2 regions of the Shewanella sp. MSW genome follow, and region 1 is predicted to be linked to the other one. Evidence: predicted binding sites of a transcription regulator. Region 1 holds the regulator's gene; the other holds the start of a gene.

Region 1 (7,841 bases):
GAGCATTGACCATCAATACCCCCAGCACAGGAGGACAGTCGACCAAGGCGACATCATAGTCTTCCTCAACCGAGTTGAGAATATTACGCAGCACCAGTCCCATCCCTTCCTGGTGACCAAGGGCGCGATCCAAAGTGGCCAACGCCATAGTTGCCGCCAAAAGATCGACCCCCTCAACCGAAGTGGGAACCGCATGCTGTTTTACCAAAGAGGTATCAAGCTGCTTATGAGCCAGAAACAGGTCATACAATGAGCCTGGCACCTCTTCCGAATCTATGCCCAAATAGTAACCCAGCGAAGCATGGGGATCTGTGTCTATCATCAGAACCCGCTGACCACGCTTGGCCAGCGTGCCCGCCAAACTGGCTACAGTTGTGGTTTTGCCCACCCCGCCTTTTTGGTTTGCAATGGTCCAGACCTTCACTTTCTGCCCCTTATTCTCGCCTTGTCGGCCAACTCGCGAAACGAGCCACTATTATTGTCGTTCTTGTCTTATTCGGCTACTCATTACCCTCTTCACGGGTAGTGACCCGGATCCCACCGTGAGGTAAACGTATTACTTTTACGCCATCTTCCAACTCCGTCACCCTGGCATCTTCAGTATCAGCTTGGGGCGCTGGCGTTACAGCAGTACCTTGAACCGTTATTTTTTCAGGGTTCTCTGCGGTCGCTGCAGCCCGGGGAGCTTGCACTTGAGGCGATACATCCGCAGCAGTCTCTGCCGCCGATGTCACCTTAGGTCTAATCACATCCAATAAGGATGCTGTCTGCTGTGGATGACGGCTCATCCAATCGGCAATAATCGCCGCCTGTTCGTCCGGCACCATCAAGAGCACTTGGGACGACTCAAGCTGGGTGACTTCCTCGCTCAGGTGCCGGTTCTTTTGTCGCAAATCCCAGTAAAGTGCAGCCACAACCAACAGGGCAACCAAACATAAAAACAGCGCCAACCGGTATCCCAGTATGCGCGTTTCGTTATCAGCCACGAGCCGACTCTCGCAATATCGCTTCAGCCATATTATCCAGCGAAATGGATTGGCTGGAAATGCCGGCAGTTGTCACAGCCTGCGGCATACCATAAACAACACAGGAAGCTTCATCCTGGGCCCAGATGGTAGCACCAACACCTTTAAGCATACGAGCCCCTTCACGGCCATCGGCGCCCATGCCCGTCAGGATAACCGCCAAAACATCACCGCCAAAAGCCTTGGAAGCTGACGCAAAAGTGATATCGACGCAGGGCTTGTAATTCATATCTTCATTGCCGGCGAGAATTTTAATCCGGCCTGTAGCCCCTGAACGCTCCAGCATCATTTGCATGCCGCCGGGCGCGAGATAGGCGCAACCGGGTCTGAGCATGTCGCCGTTGACAGCTTCTTTGACTTCTATCTTACACAAACCATTAAGCCTGCTGGCAAAGGCCGGTGTAAAAGCTGCCGGCATATGCTGTACCAATAAAATGGGATGCGGATAGTCCGCCGGAAACTGGGTCAATATTCGCTGTAATGCCACCGGCCCACCGGTGGAAGTGCCTATAACCAGCAATTTATATTGCTTGCCACTGGCTCTTGCAGGCGCCGCCCCCGCACTGCGTCTCTGCAATTGACGATTGGCTGAAATACTTGCTGCTGTGGCGCTCTGGCGCGGCAAACTGCTTGACGCTGCGGGCCGGTTTGACGAACCAGGCGGCGTAGGCGTTACGTTTGGCCGAACTATGGGGCGAAATATCCGCCTGCGTCCCAACGCCTTGACCCTTTGCTGCAGCAAACGAATCGCTTCATCCTTGTTGGTGGCAATATCTTCAAAACGCTTGGGAAGAAAATCCAAAGCCCCTGCGTCCAGCGCATCCAGGGTTGCCTTGGCGCCATCATGGGTTAAAGAAGAGAACATCAGGATAGGTGTCGGATGAGTGGCCATTATCTGCCGCACGGCGGTTATTCCGTCCATTATCGGCATTTCAATATCCATGGTGATCACCTGAGGCTTGAGCTCAGCGGCCAGCTTAACGGCTTCGGCACCGTTATTGGCCATTCCTATCACTTCAAGCTCAGGATCCTGATTGACTATTTCGCTGACTCGTCGTCGAAAGAAGCTCGAATCATCGACAACCAAAACTTTAATGGTCATTTAAATCCTTATACAGCACTTCAACGCTTGGACTTGGCGTAGTGCTTCAATAATCCTGGTACATCGAGGATCAGCGCAATACCGCCGTCCGATGTTATAGTGGCCCCCGCCATCCCCGGCGTACCGTGCAACATGGAGCCCAGCGGTTTAATCACCACCTCTTCCTGACCTATCAGGGCGTCCACCACAAAGCCTATCTGCATAGTGCCAAGCTGCACTATAACCACATGGCCATGCTTTTTGTCACCATGTTGGAAGCTCATCGGTTTACGGCTGAGCCAACGTTCGAGATAGAACAATGGCACCGCCTTTTCCCTGACTATTACCGTCAGTTGTCCATCCACTATATTGGTCTTGGTCAGATCCAGATGGAAAATTTCATTCACACTGGAGAGCGGCAAGGCAAACACCTGCTTGGCAACTTCCACCATCAGAGTGGGCATAATCGCCAAGGTCAAAGGTACCTTAATCTCCAGACGGGTGCCTTTACCTTTGGCTGAATCGATATGCACAGAGCCATTAAGCTGGGTGATACGGGTCTTAACCACATCCATCCCCACCCCACGGCCGGAAATATCGGAAATCTCTACCTTGGTCGAGAAGCCGGGGGCGAAAATCAGGTTATAGGCTTCCTGATCGGACATACGGGCCGCGCTGTCTTCATCCAGCACGCCACGACTAATGGCAATCTCTTTGAGTTTCCCGGCGTCCATTCCGGCGCCGTCATCCTCAATTTTAAGCAGAATATGGTCACCTTCCTGGCTGGCTGCCAGGGTAATCACCCCGGTTCTTGGCTTACCATTGGCCTCACGTACATCAGGCATTTCAATACCATGATCCACAGAGTTACGCACCAGGTGCACCAGAGGATCGGCAAGGGCTTCGACCAGGTTTTTATCCAGATCCGTGTCTTCACCTATCATCCGCAGATCTATCTCTTTATTGAGGCTGCGGGCCAAGTCACGAACCACCCTGGGAAAACGACCGAATACTTTCTTAATCGGCTGCATCCGGGTCTTCATCACGGCCCCCTGCAAATCGGAAGTCACCAGATCCAGGTTAGCCAGCGCCTTGGACATCTCCTCGTCTTCACGGGATATCCCGAGGCTGACCAAACGGTTACGCACCAATACCAGCTCACCGACCATATTCATGATCTCATCCAGGCGAGCCGTATCAACCCGAACTGTGGTTTCCCCCTGCGGTACGCTGGCCGCAGCCTTGGCAGGTGTAGCGTCTTTAGCAACTGCAGGAGACTTGGCCTGAGGCTTGGCGGCGGCTTTAGGCGCCTCGACTTTGCTAGTTGCAGCAGCGGCCTTTTGTACCGCCGCTGCATTCGTTGCCGGCGCTTGGGACGCGGTAGCTTGAGATGCAGAGGGTTGGGATACAGCAGGCGCTGAACCACTGGCTTTAGCCCCTGGACCGGCGCCTTTGCCATGTAACTCATCGAGGAGCTTTTCAAACTCATCATCGGAGATTTCATCGGCATCGACACTGGCAGATGCGGCTTCCTCAACAACAGCACTGTTGGCTGCAGGCGCCGCAGCAAACTGCCCCTTACCATGCAATTCATCGAGCAGTCGCTCAAATTCATCGTCTGTGATGTCATCTGAAGAGGAACTTACAGGAGCGCTGTCGCTGGACTTGAGGGCGTCACTACCCAAAGCCGGTGCACTGCCGGCAGAAGGGCCCTTGCCTGAACCATGCAAGGCATCCAGCAAGGCTTCAAACTCGGCTTCATCAATTTCATCTATACTGGCTGCGCTGCCTTGAGTCGATGTCTCGGGAGTCTGTGAAGTTGGCTCCTCAAACAGCTCCACCGCGGCACTATCAAGCATGCCATCAAACAACTCATCAACACTCTCATCGCCGGTTTCTACTGCGGCAGGCGTTTCAGCCTGAGCCTGTTCTGAAGGTAAAGGTGCACCTGAGCTAAGCAGCTTGAGTTTTGCCAATAACACTTCATCTGCAGCTTCCTGCTCCTGGCCGGATTGGGTTTGGTTGAACATGGTGTTAATCGTGTCCAACGCTTGCAGTATGATATCCATCAACTCGGAGTTGACACTGCGCTTACCGGTACGCAATAAATCGAAGGTGTTTTCTGCCTCGTGACAGACATCCACCATGGGCCCTAACCCGAGGAATCCTGCACCGCCTTTGACCGTGTGAAATCCCCTGAAGATGGCGTTGAGCAAATCTGTATCTTCCGGATTGTTTTCCAGAGATACCAACTGCTCTTGCAACAGCTCAAGGATCTCGCCAGCTTCAATCAAAAAATCCTGGAGTATCTCTTCATCAACATCAAAGGCCATTAAATTGACTCCTAATTAGAAACCCAGACTTGAGAGCAGATCATCGACTTCATCCTGACCATTCACCACGTCTTCGCGTTGCTCTGCGTTCAGTATGGGACCTTCTGCCTCTATGCTCTTATCCTCAGCGCCGCAGAGATCATCCAGCGGCTGCTCACCGAACACTGTCAGCAACGAAACCAAGCTGTTTTCCACTTCCCGCACCAGCTCTATGACCCGACGGATCATCTGTCCGGTCAAATCCTGAAAATCCTGAGCCATCAGTATCTGATTCAGTAATTCCCGCAGCCGACAAGCATCGGCTTCACTCTGTTGCATAAAGTGTTGTACGTCATGACACAGGCCCTTGAACTCATGCAAGGCCAAATCACGGCGCATCAGCTTATCCCAGGCGGGTTTGACATTTTGCAGATTGGTACTCAGAGCATCCGACAAAGGCAAGCATTCTTCGACTGCGTCCATAGTTTTGTTGGCTGCTTGCTCTGTCATATCAATGACATAGGTAAGGCGTTCTTTGGCGTCTGGGATATCAGTGTTGGCAAGCTCAATAAGGCGGCTATCTACCTGAAAATCCACTAAGGCGTTGTGCAACTGGCGGGTCAGCTTACCGACTTCTTCGAACAGATCCCTTTGCAGGGGAGCCGCCAGTTCCCGCAGCAATTCGTCGGCCTTATCCTGCTCTCCCTGACTGAGCAGGGCAACCAATTCCTGTGCCTGCTCCAAAGTCACCAGCCCGGATGTCTCTGCTTTCATTGCATCACCCCACTCAACCGAGCCGTTCGAAAATCTTATCCAATTTCTCTTTCAACGTAGCCGCGGTAAAAGGCTTAACAACATAACCATTCACGCCGGCCTGAGCCGCCGCAATAATCTGTTCACGTTTGGCTTCGGCAGTTACCATTAACACAGGGATATGTTTGAGATGCTCGTCGGCACGAATCGCCTTGAGCAGGTCGATTCCCTGCATCCCAGGCATGTTCCAGTCGGTCACGACGAAGTCAAAGTCGCCCTTTTGCAGCATAGGCAGAGCTGTTGAACCATCGTCTGCTTCCTGGGTGTTATTGAACCCCAGGTCTCGCAACAAGTTCTTAATGATCCGTCTCATCGTTGAAAAGTCGTCAACGATGAGAATCTTCATATTCTTGTCCAAGGTTTCCTCCGGTGAGCTGACATACTTATAAGTTGCTCAATCATTAATTACGCTTGTGTCCAGTGCTTGAGTTTGGCTTTCAGCCTCAGCATGGCCTGACTATGGATCTGGCTCACCCGGGACTCACTTACCTCAAGAATGACACCAATCTCTTTTAAATTCAGTGCTTCGTCATAATACAGCGACAAAACCAAGGCATCGCGCTCTGGCAAGCGCTTAATGGCATCGGTTAAGGCTGATTGGAATTGGCTTTGAGCCAGGCCCTCAAAAGTGTCATCTGCCGGCATATCTTCCGACATCAACACATCGGGCGCTACCCCCAAATCTTCTATTCCTATGATTTTACCGGTGGAAACATCATTGAGAATATGATGGTATTCATCCAACGACATCTCCAATCGCTCGGCAATTTCACTATCACGGGCATCCCGCCCCAACTCCTGTTCGAGCTCATCCATCACCTGAGCGACTCGCCGGTTATTGCGATGAACCGAGCGTGGAACCCAGTCGCCACGGCGTATCTCATCTATCATGGCGCCACGAATGCGGATCCCGGCAAAGGTCTCAAACTTGGCGCCTTTGCTGCCATCAAACTTGGATGAAGCTTCCAGCAATCCCATCATGCCGGCCTGCAGCAGGTCATCGAGTTGAACCGATGCAGGCAGACGGGCAAGCAGATGATGGGCTATTCGTTTTACCAGCGGTGCATAATGCTCAACGATCTGTGTCTTATCGTTTAAACCTGCGTATGCAGCCGCTTTATTCACTCGTACCATCCTCTCGGTAATCTGTCCTTTGAACCAAGCGCTCAACAAAAAACTCGAGATGCCCCCCAGGTTGCTGAGGTATAGGCCAGCTCATAATCTTGTTTGCCAGTCCATGATAAGCAATACTGGCCGGAGACTTGGGATAGGCTTCCACTATCAATTTCTGTTTCCGCACCGACTTGCGCAGGTTCTCATCAAACGGAATGGTTGCCACAAGTTCAAGTGCCACATCCAAAAATCTGTCAGTTACTTTACTGAGCTTAGCAAATAACTCCATCCCTTCCCGCAAACTCCGTACCATATTTGCGACAATTTTGAAGCGGAACACACCATGCTCACGACTGAGGATCTTAATCAGCGCATAAGCATCGGTAATAGAGGTAGGTTCATCACAGACAACCACAAGTACATCCTGTGATGCACGGGAGAAGCTGAGTACCATATCCGATATCCCGGCAGCCGTATCGACTACCAAGATATCAAACTGGGTTTTCATTTCACTGAAGGCGCGGATAAGCCCGGCGTGCTGAGCCGCAGTCAGTTCGACCATGGCCTGAGTCCCCGAGGTGGCGGGAATAATACCTATTCCTTTTGGGCCTCGAACGATAATATCATCAAGCTCCGACTCTCCCGATAGCACATGGGACAAATTGCGTTCGGCGCGTAAGCCGAGCATCACATCCACATTAGCCAACCCTAAGTCAGCATCCAAAACCAGGACACGTTTGCCTTTTTCTGCCAGAGCAACCGCGGTGTTGATGGAGACACTGGTTTTACCCACGCCCCCCTTGCCTCCGGTCACGGCAATTACTTTTACTTTTTCGTTATTTGGTTGATTCATCATTCGTAAACCGCTCGCTTGGTCCCGGGTCATAGCTTTACTCAAATGCATAGGTCATCTCTTCTGACCTGGCTTTATTATTAAAATGACTTGCTTCAGTCTTGTTCAATATGGCCAATGCCTGCTTGGCCAAGGTCAGGGTATCAGCGACCTGCATATCCTCAGGAACCCTTTGACCATCAGTAATATAACTTAATGATAATCCACTTTGGATCAACACGCTCAACGCGGCACCCAAAGAAACGGACTCATCAAGTTTAGTTAAAACCGCCCCTGCGAGATCAATTCGCTGGAAATGACTTACCGCCTCTTCAAGCACCCGACGTTGGCCGGTCGCCGAGAGCACCAGATAGCTACGAATAGGCAAACGGGTATTGGCGGCAAGGTTATCCAGTTGTTGGTACAAGCGCATATCCCTTTGCCCCATACCAGCGGTATCTATCAAAACCAGCTTCCGGCTGCGGAACTGATACAGTATCTGCTCCAACTCATTGAGGTCATGAGCCTGCTTCACCGGACATCCCATTATTTTGCCATAAGTTGCCAATTGCTCAAAGGCTCCGATGCGATAATGGTCCATGGTAACCAACAATACGGAATCCGGGCCATGATGGGCAATAAAACGGGCCGCCAATTTAGCCAAT
Region 2 (7,841 bases), on a different contig from region 1:
CAGCCCATCACCTTGGCCGCATGCTGCAAACTTAAGGACTGCTCCAGAAACGCGGTGCGCCCCAAGAGGTAAACGTAGGGGAAGAGCACCAGCGACAACATCACAGTGGCGCCGCCCAGAGTTCGAATATCGGGAAACCAGTAGTCGGTTACCGATTGCCAACCAAAACTTGCGCGTAAAAAACGCTGCACAGGCCCGGCATAATCCAGTAAATCGGTATACACATAAGCGACAATATAGGCCGGCATGGCCAGCGGCAACAACAGAGCCCACTGGAACAGGCGCCTGCCGCGAAATTCACAGCGCGCCACCAGCCAGGCAGCAGGCACCGCCAAAAGCAAACTGCCGACACTCACCCCCAACATCAGCCAAAAGGTATTGGCTATGTATGACGGCAACACAGTGGCAAACATCTGCCCAAAGCGGGTTTCACCCGGTTCGAACGCCTGCATGACCAGCGCCAGCAACGGCGCCACCATTAAGCCGCAGACGATAAACCCCGCCCACGACCAGCCCCTGGAGAAGGTCAGGATCACAGCTATTCCCCCATAGCCTTTGCAGAAACGCCTTCAAGCTCAGAGATCAAACTTAACCTCATCGAGCAGTCTCAGCGCCGCCTGATGATGCTCTGCCAACTTGTAGACAGGCAAATCATCGGCTTTAAAGTCTCCCCAGGATGCCACCAACTCTGAGACAGGTACATCAGCCTTGACCGGATATTCCATATTGACCTCGGCATAGCTCTGTTGGGCGGCATCCGAAGACAGATACTCCATCAGTTTGAGGGCATCGGCCGAGTTAGGCGCATGCTTGGCCAGTGCCATACCCGAGACATTGATATGGGCACCACGATTTTCCTGATTCGGGAAGTTGATCACCGCCGCTTCGGCCCATGGCCGCTGTTTGGGATCTTGCAGCATCTTGCCGTAGTAATAACTGTTGCCGATGGCGATATCACACAAACCTTCTTTTACCGCCTGCACCTGCGCCCTATCGTTACCCTGAGGCTTACGGGCCAAGTTACTCTTCAGTCCCTGAAGCCAACTCTTGGCATCAGCTTCACCGTGGTGGGCTATCATGGAGGCCACCAGCGCTATGTTGTAGGGATGCTTGCCACTACGCATACACACCTTACCCTTGTAACGGGCATCGGCCAGGTCTTCATAGTTGATTGTCAGCGGCCCGAGGCGCTCCTTGCTGGAATAGAGATTACGCACCCTCATAGTCAGGGCGTACCAGTTTCCTTCGGGATCCCGGTATTGGGCCGGAATATTCTGCTTGAGTGTGTCACTTTCCACCTGTTTGACCAACTGCTTGTCCACCAATTCCTGCAAGCGGGAAAAGTCAGACGTCAGCACCAGATCCGCCGGTGATAAGCGTCCTTCACGGGCCAATCTATCGGCAATGCCATCTTTGGCAAATACAAAATTAACCTTCACCCCGGTAGCCTGACTGAAGTCATCCAGAATGGGCTTGACCAAAAACTCCTGACGATAGGAATAAACCGTCACCTCATCGGCGGCGACCACCGGCAACGTCAAGCTGGATGCGGCTAACGCACTGCCAAGTATCAGACCTGTCTTGTAGCTCATATTTTTCAGTACCCCATGTTGGATGAGTAATTTAATGAGAACTATTTCTAATCAACTTTATTTTCAGCCTAGTGCAAAAATTCTGGCAAGGGGAATACAAATGAGAACAGACAGAATGGCAGTGGCTGGGAGCAAAGCGATTGGAATCGGCCAAATTGTCGCAAACTAAACTAAACTGAACCTTAAAACTTATACATGGAGAGGGGAAGTATCTTGGATATTTTGGAAATCCTGCTGGCTGTGGTGTCTTTGCTACTGATCTTGTTTCTGTTCCGTCACAGGTTAAGACCTGAAAAGCGTCGTCAGGACAGACCCTCTGCCCCCAAAGAGAAACAATATCACTGTGTCTCCATAGTGTTGGCGCCAAATGCCTGCCAAGCGATAAGAGCGCTTGAAGGCAAGCGTTTTCTGTCAAAGGAGGCGCCCCGGCTCCCCTTGGCGGAATGTGACTGCAGCCAATGCGACTGCAAGTATCAACATCATGAAGACAGAAGAGTTCCCTTCAGCGATCGGCGACTGGACTATGGCATGAGCCGTGACCTCTATGGCGTCTTCGGTGAAACCAACCGCAGAACCCACCCCAAGGGCAGGCGTTACTCGGACTTGGCCAAACCGCAAATCACCGAGAAATCACCCAGGACGAGTATCTCGGAAACTCTGCCTGATTGATGCCGATTCCAGCCAGTATGCCAAGGCCGGTGCCACTTTACGCCAGTCGAGATCCGGATGACGAAAATCAAGGTATTCGAGTAGCACCAACAGCAGTACCTGTCTGGCATCGAGTGGGCCGCTCGCAATAATTCCCTGACGCTCCACCTCCATTAAGGCTCTGAGCAGGGCCTGCTCGAAACGGCCGCTCCAGAAAGATGAACGAACCCCCTCCTCTTCACGCATCTGTTCCTGCCTTAAGCCAACGGCGCTATCCAGCGCGCCTTTGAGCAGCGAGAACTGGCACTCATAAGCCCAGTTTCCGGGTGGTCCAAAGAAACAATTCTGGCCGAATTTGTCGTCCAGAAAGCGAGCTATGACTTCGCTGTCGAACAGTGCGGCGCCATCATCCAAAAGCAGACAGGGAACTTTTCCCAAAGGGTTAACCGACAGTAACTCGTCACTGTTATCGAAAGGATTGACCAGCTTTTCATCCAACGCCAAACCCAGCTCGCGGGCAATGACCCTGACCACGCGGGCATAAGGCGAAGCTGTAGAGTAATAGAGCTGCATCCAGACTCTCCTGTTACCAGTATTTTTCGACTGTTATCTGTCCTGGGGCACGGCGCAGGTTTTTGGCCAAGCCTTTATCGATAAGTGCCGCCGTAGCCCCCTGGATCATCCCGGGATTACCACAAAGCATCAATTGCGAGTCCTTTGCACTTATGTTCAGCCCGGCCTTGGCCTCTATCTCACCACTTTGCAGGCCATCCGGGATGCGACAACGCAACGCACCATCAAAATCTTCACGAGTGACACAGGGCACAAACACAAATTGCTCGGGATAGGCCTGTTGATAGCCGCGGATCTTATCGAGATAGGCAAGATCCCGCGCTTCTCTTACCCCGTAAACCAGAACCACCTTATCAAACCGCTGCCAAGGCTCAGGAGTATCCAACATGGAAAGAAACGGCCCCACAGCCGTACCTGTTGCCAAAAACCACAGGTGACGCCCCTGTAATTCTCCTTTTGGGATCTCATCCAAAGTCATAAAGCCGGTGGCTTTGTCTGTCACGCTAATACTGTCACCCGGCTGCAAAGATTGCAGATCCGGTGACAACTGGCCTTGATCTACCGCCACCGCCAGTATTTCAAGATAGTCAGTCCCAGGGGCATTCACCAGCGAATAGGCCCGGGCGATACGTTTATCATCCCGCAGCTGACTGAGCTTGATAAACTGGCCGGCAATAAACGGTGCTATCTCGGCGGCAATCCTCAGGCTGAATAACTTGCTGTTCCAATCGATACGCTCAATGACCCGACCTTCAGTCCACATAGCTTCTCCTTAGGTAACACAAGACGATTATTGCAGCATAACCCCATATTCAACCAACAAAAACCCCTCATAGTGAGGGGGTTATCTGCAGGTAAGATTTCGCATGATCTCGATTATTCCTGCTCTGTGCTAAAGCTATCTCTGAATGCCTGCAACCCTTGCTGTACCAGAGAGTAAGTTTCATCCACCCCAGTCTTGATTTCGCCTTCCAGCACCTTGAGCCCGGAGAGGATATCCGTCGCCTCTTTAAAGCCCTGATCTATGGCGCCGCCGATAACGTCCATAAAACCGGACAGCTGACTGTCAAAGTCCATGCTGGAATTTTGCTGCTGGTAGACACTGAAGAACTGAGTCGCAAAGCTAACAATTCTGTCGGCCGTGGCCTCGGGAGAAGTATCTATCTGCTGCTCCTGCACCTGCTGCAGGGCATTTTCACCCATGTAGGGTGCCAGTTCTTCATTGATGGCCTCAATCGCGGCGCGATACAAGAGACTCATGGGTTCGTTGCCACTATTGAGACTTACCTCCTCCTGCGCCGCCAGAATAGCGTTATTCATCAACTGCTGACTGACATGGCGGATGCTCTTGCTACTGGCGACTTCAGATACCGCCTTGCCATGATTACCATCCAGTTGTTGGGTCTTATCCTTGGCCACCTCAGAGACCTGAGCGCCATGATTGCGGATTTCCATCTTGGTTTCCTCGTATGAAAAGCGTGTCCCAGGTTAATTATCGACCAATTCAGCAATTAGTTTAGTGATTGTTTACCCAGGCCGATACTCGGGCTATGATCCCACATGTTATTTAAGTATTTGATAGAAAATAAAAATGGTAAGAATTTTTCTACTGCTTTGTCTTTCAGTGCTTTTTGGTTTGCCGTCCCAGGCCGCCAACACTAATCAAACCATATTCCTGGTTAGGCACGCGGAAAAAGCTCAGGGAAGCGATCCCGGGCTGACAGCCGCTGGTAAGGCGCGAGCCGAGACTCTGGCAGCGGCACTACAGGACACCCAACTGCAAAGGCTGATGTCGAGTGAGTTTCGCCGAACTCAGGAAACCCTGGGACCAATTGCAACAGCCAAACAACTCAGGATTGAGGTGTTTCCAGCCAAAGGCGGCTTGGAGGTTCACATCAATGCCATAGCTGATGCGGTCAAAGCCAGCCAAGGCAATGTGCTGATCGCCGGCCATAGCAATACGATTCCGGCCATCATCAAGGCACTCGGTGGTCCCCTTGTTAGTTTGGATGAGCAGCAATACGATCAACTTTTTATTCTCACCTTGGCAGAACAGGGGCCCACGGGCCTGGTAACCAGCCACTTTGGCAGTCAATAAGGATAGAAGATGCGCGAGCAAAACTGGTTTATGTGGGGCCTGGAACTCTTTTCCGGCCTGTTTTTGATAGTCGTCGGCTTAGGACTCTTGGTAATCACTTATATGTATATCGCCGATGTGATGCAAACCAAGCAGGCGGTGCGGCATAACTACCCTGTTGTCGGACGATTCCGATATTTCTTCGAGAAAATGGGCGAATTCTTCCGCCAGTACTTTTTCGCTCTCGATCGGGAAGAACTCCCCTTCAATCGTGCCGAGCGTAGTTGGGTCTACCGGGCGGCGAAAAATGTCGACCGCACCATAGCCTTCGGCTCCACCAGGCCACTGGAAGCCAACGGCAGCATACTGTTTATGAACACCGCCTTCCCCACACTGGATCAAGACGTTGTACCGCCAACACCTGTGATTATTGGCCCTGACTGCGAACATCCCTTTGCCACCAGCGCCATTTGCCATATTTCCGCCATGAGCTTCGGTGCTCTTTCTCGCCCAGCTGTTACCGCCCTTTCCCATGGGGCAGCCCAGGCAGGATGCTGGCTCAACACAGGCGAAGGCGGCCTCAGCGCCCACCACCTCAAGGGAAACTGCGATCTGGTATTCCAGATAGGCACTGCCAAATATGGCGTTCGCAACGCTGAAGGGCACCTGGATGATGACAAGCTCAGGGAAGTGGCCGCTCACTCTCAGGTGAAAATGTTCGAAATCAAACTCAGTCAGGGAGCCAAGCCAGGCAAGGGGGGAATTCTTCCCGGGGTAAAGGTAACCGAAGAGATAGCCGCGATTAGAGGGATCCCAGCAGGAGAGGATTCCATCAGTCCCAACGGCCATATCGAGTTTCATCATGTCGGCGACATTCTCGACATGATAGCCAGAGTCAGACAGGTGACAGGCAAACCCACAGGGATCAAAGCGGTCTTGGGTGATACTCACTGGTTGGAAGATTTTCTGGAAGAGATTAACCAACGCGGTCATGACTCGGCTCCCGATTTCTTCACCCTCGACAGCGCCGATGGCGGAACGGGCGCAGCGCCGCAAACCTTGATGGACTATGTTGGCCTACCGCTGAAAGAGAGCTTGCCACTGTTGGTCGATCAACTGCGGCGGCATGGACTGAAGCAAAGGATTAAGGTGATAGCCTCTGGCAAGCTTATCACCCCCTCCAGAGTGGCCTGGGCGCTGGCGCTTGGGGCGGATTTCACCGCCTCAGCGAGAGGGAATATGTTCGCGCTGGGATGTATTCAAGCGCTGCAGTGCAACAAGGATACCTGCCCCACCGGGATAACCACCCATAACAAGAAACTGCAACAAGGATTGGATCCCAGGGATAAATCCACCCGAGTCGCCAACTACAACAAGGCATTGCACCATGATCTGGGGATGCTGGCCCACTCCTGCGGGGTTACTGACCCAAGACAACTCAAACCACGCCACGTCAGAATCGTTACCCAAAGTGGCCTGTCGGTATCTTTGGATAAATACTACGCTCACTTCGATCAATGACGGTATTGTCACTGTCACCGAAGCGTAATAATGGTTAGATTGTGCGTTGCATCACAAAAGTGGTAAGATCTTGCGCCTAATCAAGACTTGCCACTTCCAGAGGATTTTGAAGTGAAAATGACATTTGTCAGTCAGGTCCCCAAGCCGGAAACGAGCAAAACTGCATCGCTCAGCTGCAAGAATTGCAGCCGTTTAATTGAGATTGAGGGAGAGATGCTCTGTTATCGCGGCGGTAAAATAACTGAACTGACACCGCTAAATGAAGCGAAAAATAGTTTCAACCTACTGTGCGACGGCTGGCAAGCCGACCGCAACCAAACCAAGAAATAGCATCAACTCAGGCTCAGCTACGCACTTCCCCTTGCGACTGAGCCTGCTTTCTTGACTCACTGATAATTCCTTCCAACGCCTCATTAAAGGGTTCTGCAGATACCATAGACAGAGTCAGGCCGCGGGTGGATACTCTCAGCCCGGCACGTAACTCGGTATGTAATTGATTGAGGGCAACATCATCCATACCTCGGGCCTTAAGCTCATCCGCCAGACAATTCCAATCTGTACGGACTTTGTCCTGCATTCCTTCAATATTGACCTGCAATACAATGTTTTCCATCTGTGCTGCCCCCATGGCTGACGCGACTTTGGACTTTCGAGTATGCGGCAGCCAGGCTGAATCAATGCTGAACTTGCACCGACTCATCTGACTGTTTTGTGTGCTGGATCCGCCATAAACGCGCGTAATATCCATCGGCGGCCAGCAGGCTGTCATGGCATCCGGATTCAACCAACTGGCCTTGGTGCAACACTAAGATTTTATCGGCATCCACCACTGTCGATAGCCTGTGGGCAATCACCAAGCTGGTATGACCCTTGGCAACTTCGTCGAGCGCCTTGAGAATTGCCCGCTCGGAGCGGCTGTCCAGTGATGAGGTGGCCTCATCGAAGATCAGTATCGGCGAGCGCTTCAATATCGCCCTGGCAATTGCCACTCGCTGCTTTTCACCGCCAGAGAGTTTCATGCCTCTCTCACCCACCTTGGTCTGGGCCTGCTGCGGTAATGCCTCAACAAACTGCTTAAGGTGGGCCAACTCTATCGCCTGCCAGATTTCGGCGTCCGAAGCATCGGGGCGGCCATAGCGAATATTCTCAAACAGAGTATCGTTAAACAGCACAGTATCCTGAGGTACTATGGCAATGGCTCGGCGCAGTGCATCTTGGGTCATATCGCGAATATCGATACCATCGACCCGAATCGCTCCTTGGCTGACATCGTAAAAGCGGAACAACAAGCGCACCAACGTCGATTTACCGGCGCCGCTTTCACCCACGACAGCCACCTTCTGCCCGGGCTCTATCTCAAAACTCACGCCCTTGAGTATCTGCCTGTCACCATAGCCAAAGCCAACCGAGTCAAAACTGATTCGGCCCTC

What was found. The regulator FliA, encoded in region 1, starts transcription of late flagellar genes. The targets are predictions, from matches to a motif close to CTAAAGNTNNNNNNNNNNNNGCCGATA.
Region 2: AYI96_RS03190 (DUF5610 domain-containing protein) is a predicted target of FliA. The motif match lies at 4,307-4,333, and genes of this name have one in related genera.

What each region holds. Positions count from the first base shown of each region.
Region 1 covers NZ_LVDR01000014.1:89,337-97,177, forward strand. Annotated here, with positions in the region: gene AYI96_RS15090 (ParA family protein) at 1-424, opposite strand, end outside; gene AYI96_RS15095 (membrane anchored protein in chemotaxis locus) at 501-986, opposite strand; gene AYI96_RS15100 (chemotaxis response regulator protein-glutamate methylesterase) at 979-2,127, opposite strand; gene AYI96_RS15105 (chemotaxis protein CheA) at 2,148-4,439, opposite strand; gene AYI96_RS15110 (protein phosphatase CheZ) at 4,455-5,192, opposite strand; gene cheY (chemotaxis response regulator CheY) at 5,206-5,589, opposite strand; gene AYI96_RS15120 (RNA polymerase sigma factor FliA) at 5,637-6,356, opposite strand; gene AYI96_RS15125 (MinD/ParA family protein) at 6,349-7,230, opposite strand; gene flhF (flagellar biosynthesis protein FlhF) at 7,235-7,841, opposite strand, start outside.
Region 2 covers NZ_LVDR01000002.1:359,031-366,871, reverse strand. Annotated here, with positions in the region: gene AYI96_RS03215 (ABC transporter permease) at 1-536, opposite strand, end outside; gene AYI96_RS03210 (Fe(3+) ABC transporter substrate-binding protein) at 576-1,592, opposite strand; gene AYI96_RS03205 (hypothetical protein) at 1,806-2,261, shown strand; gene AYI96_RS03200 (glutathione S-transferase N-terminal domain-containing protein) at 2,223-2,813, opposite strand; gene AYI96_RS03195 (ferredoxin--NADP reductase) at 2,827-3,576, opposite strand; gene AYI96_RS03190 (DUF5610 domain-containing protein) at 3,690-4,268, opposite strand; gene AYI96_RS03185 (phosphoglycerate mutase family protein) at 4,405-4,911, shown strand; gene AYI96_RS03180 (FMN-binding glutamate synthase family protein) at 4,921-6,411, shown strand; gene AYI96_RS03175 (hypothetical protein) at 6,529-6,741, shown strand; gene AYI96_RS03170 (hypothetical protein) at 6,755-7,024, opposite strand; gene AYI96_RS03165 (ABCB family ABC transporter ATP-binding protein/permease) at 7,086-7,841, opposite strand, start outside.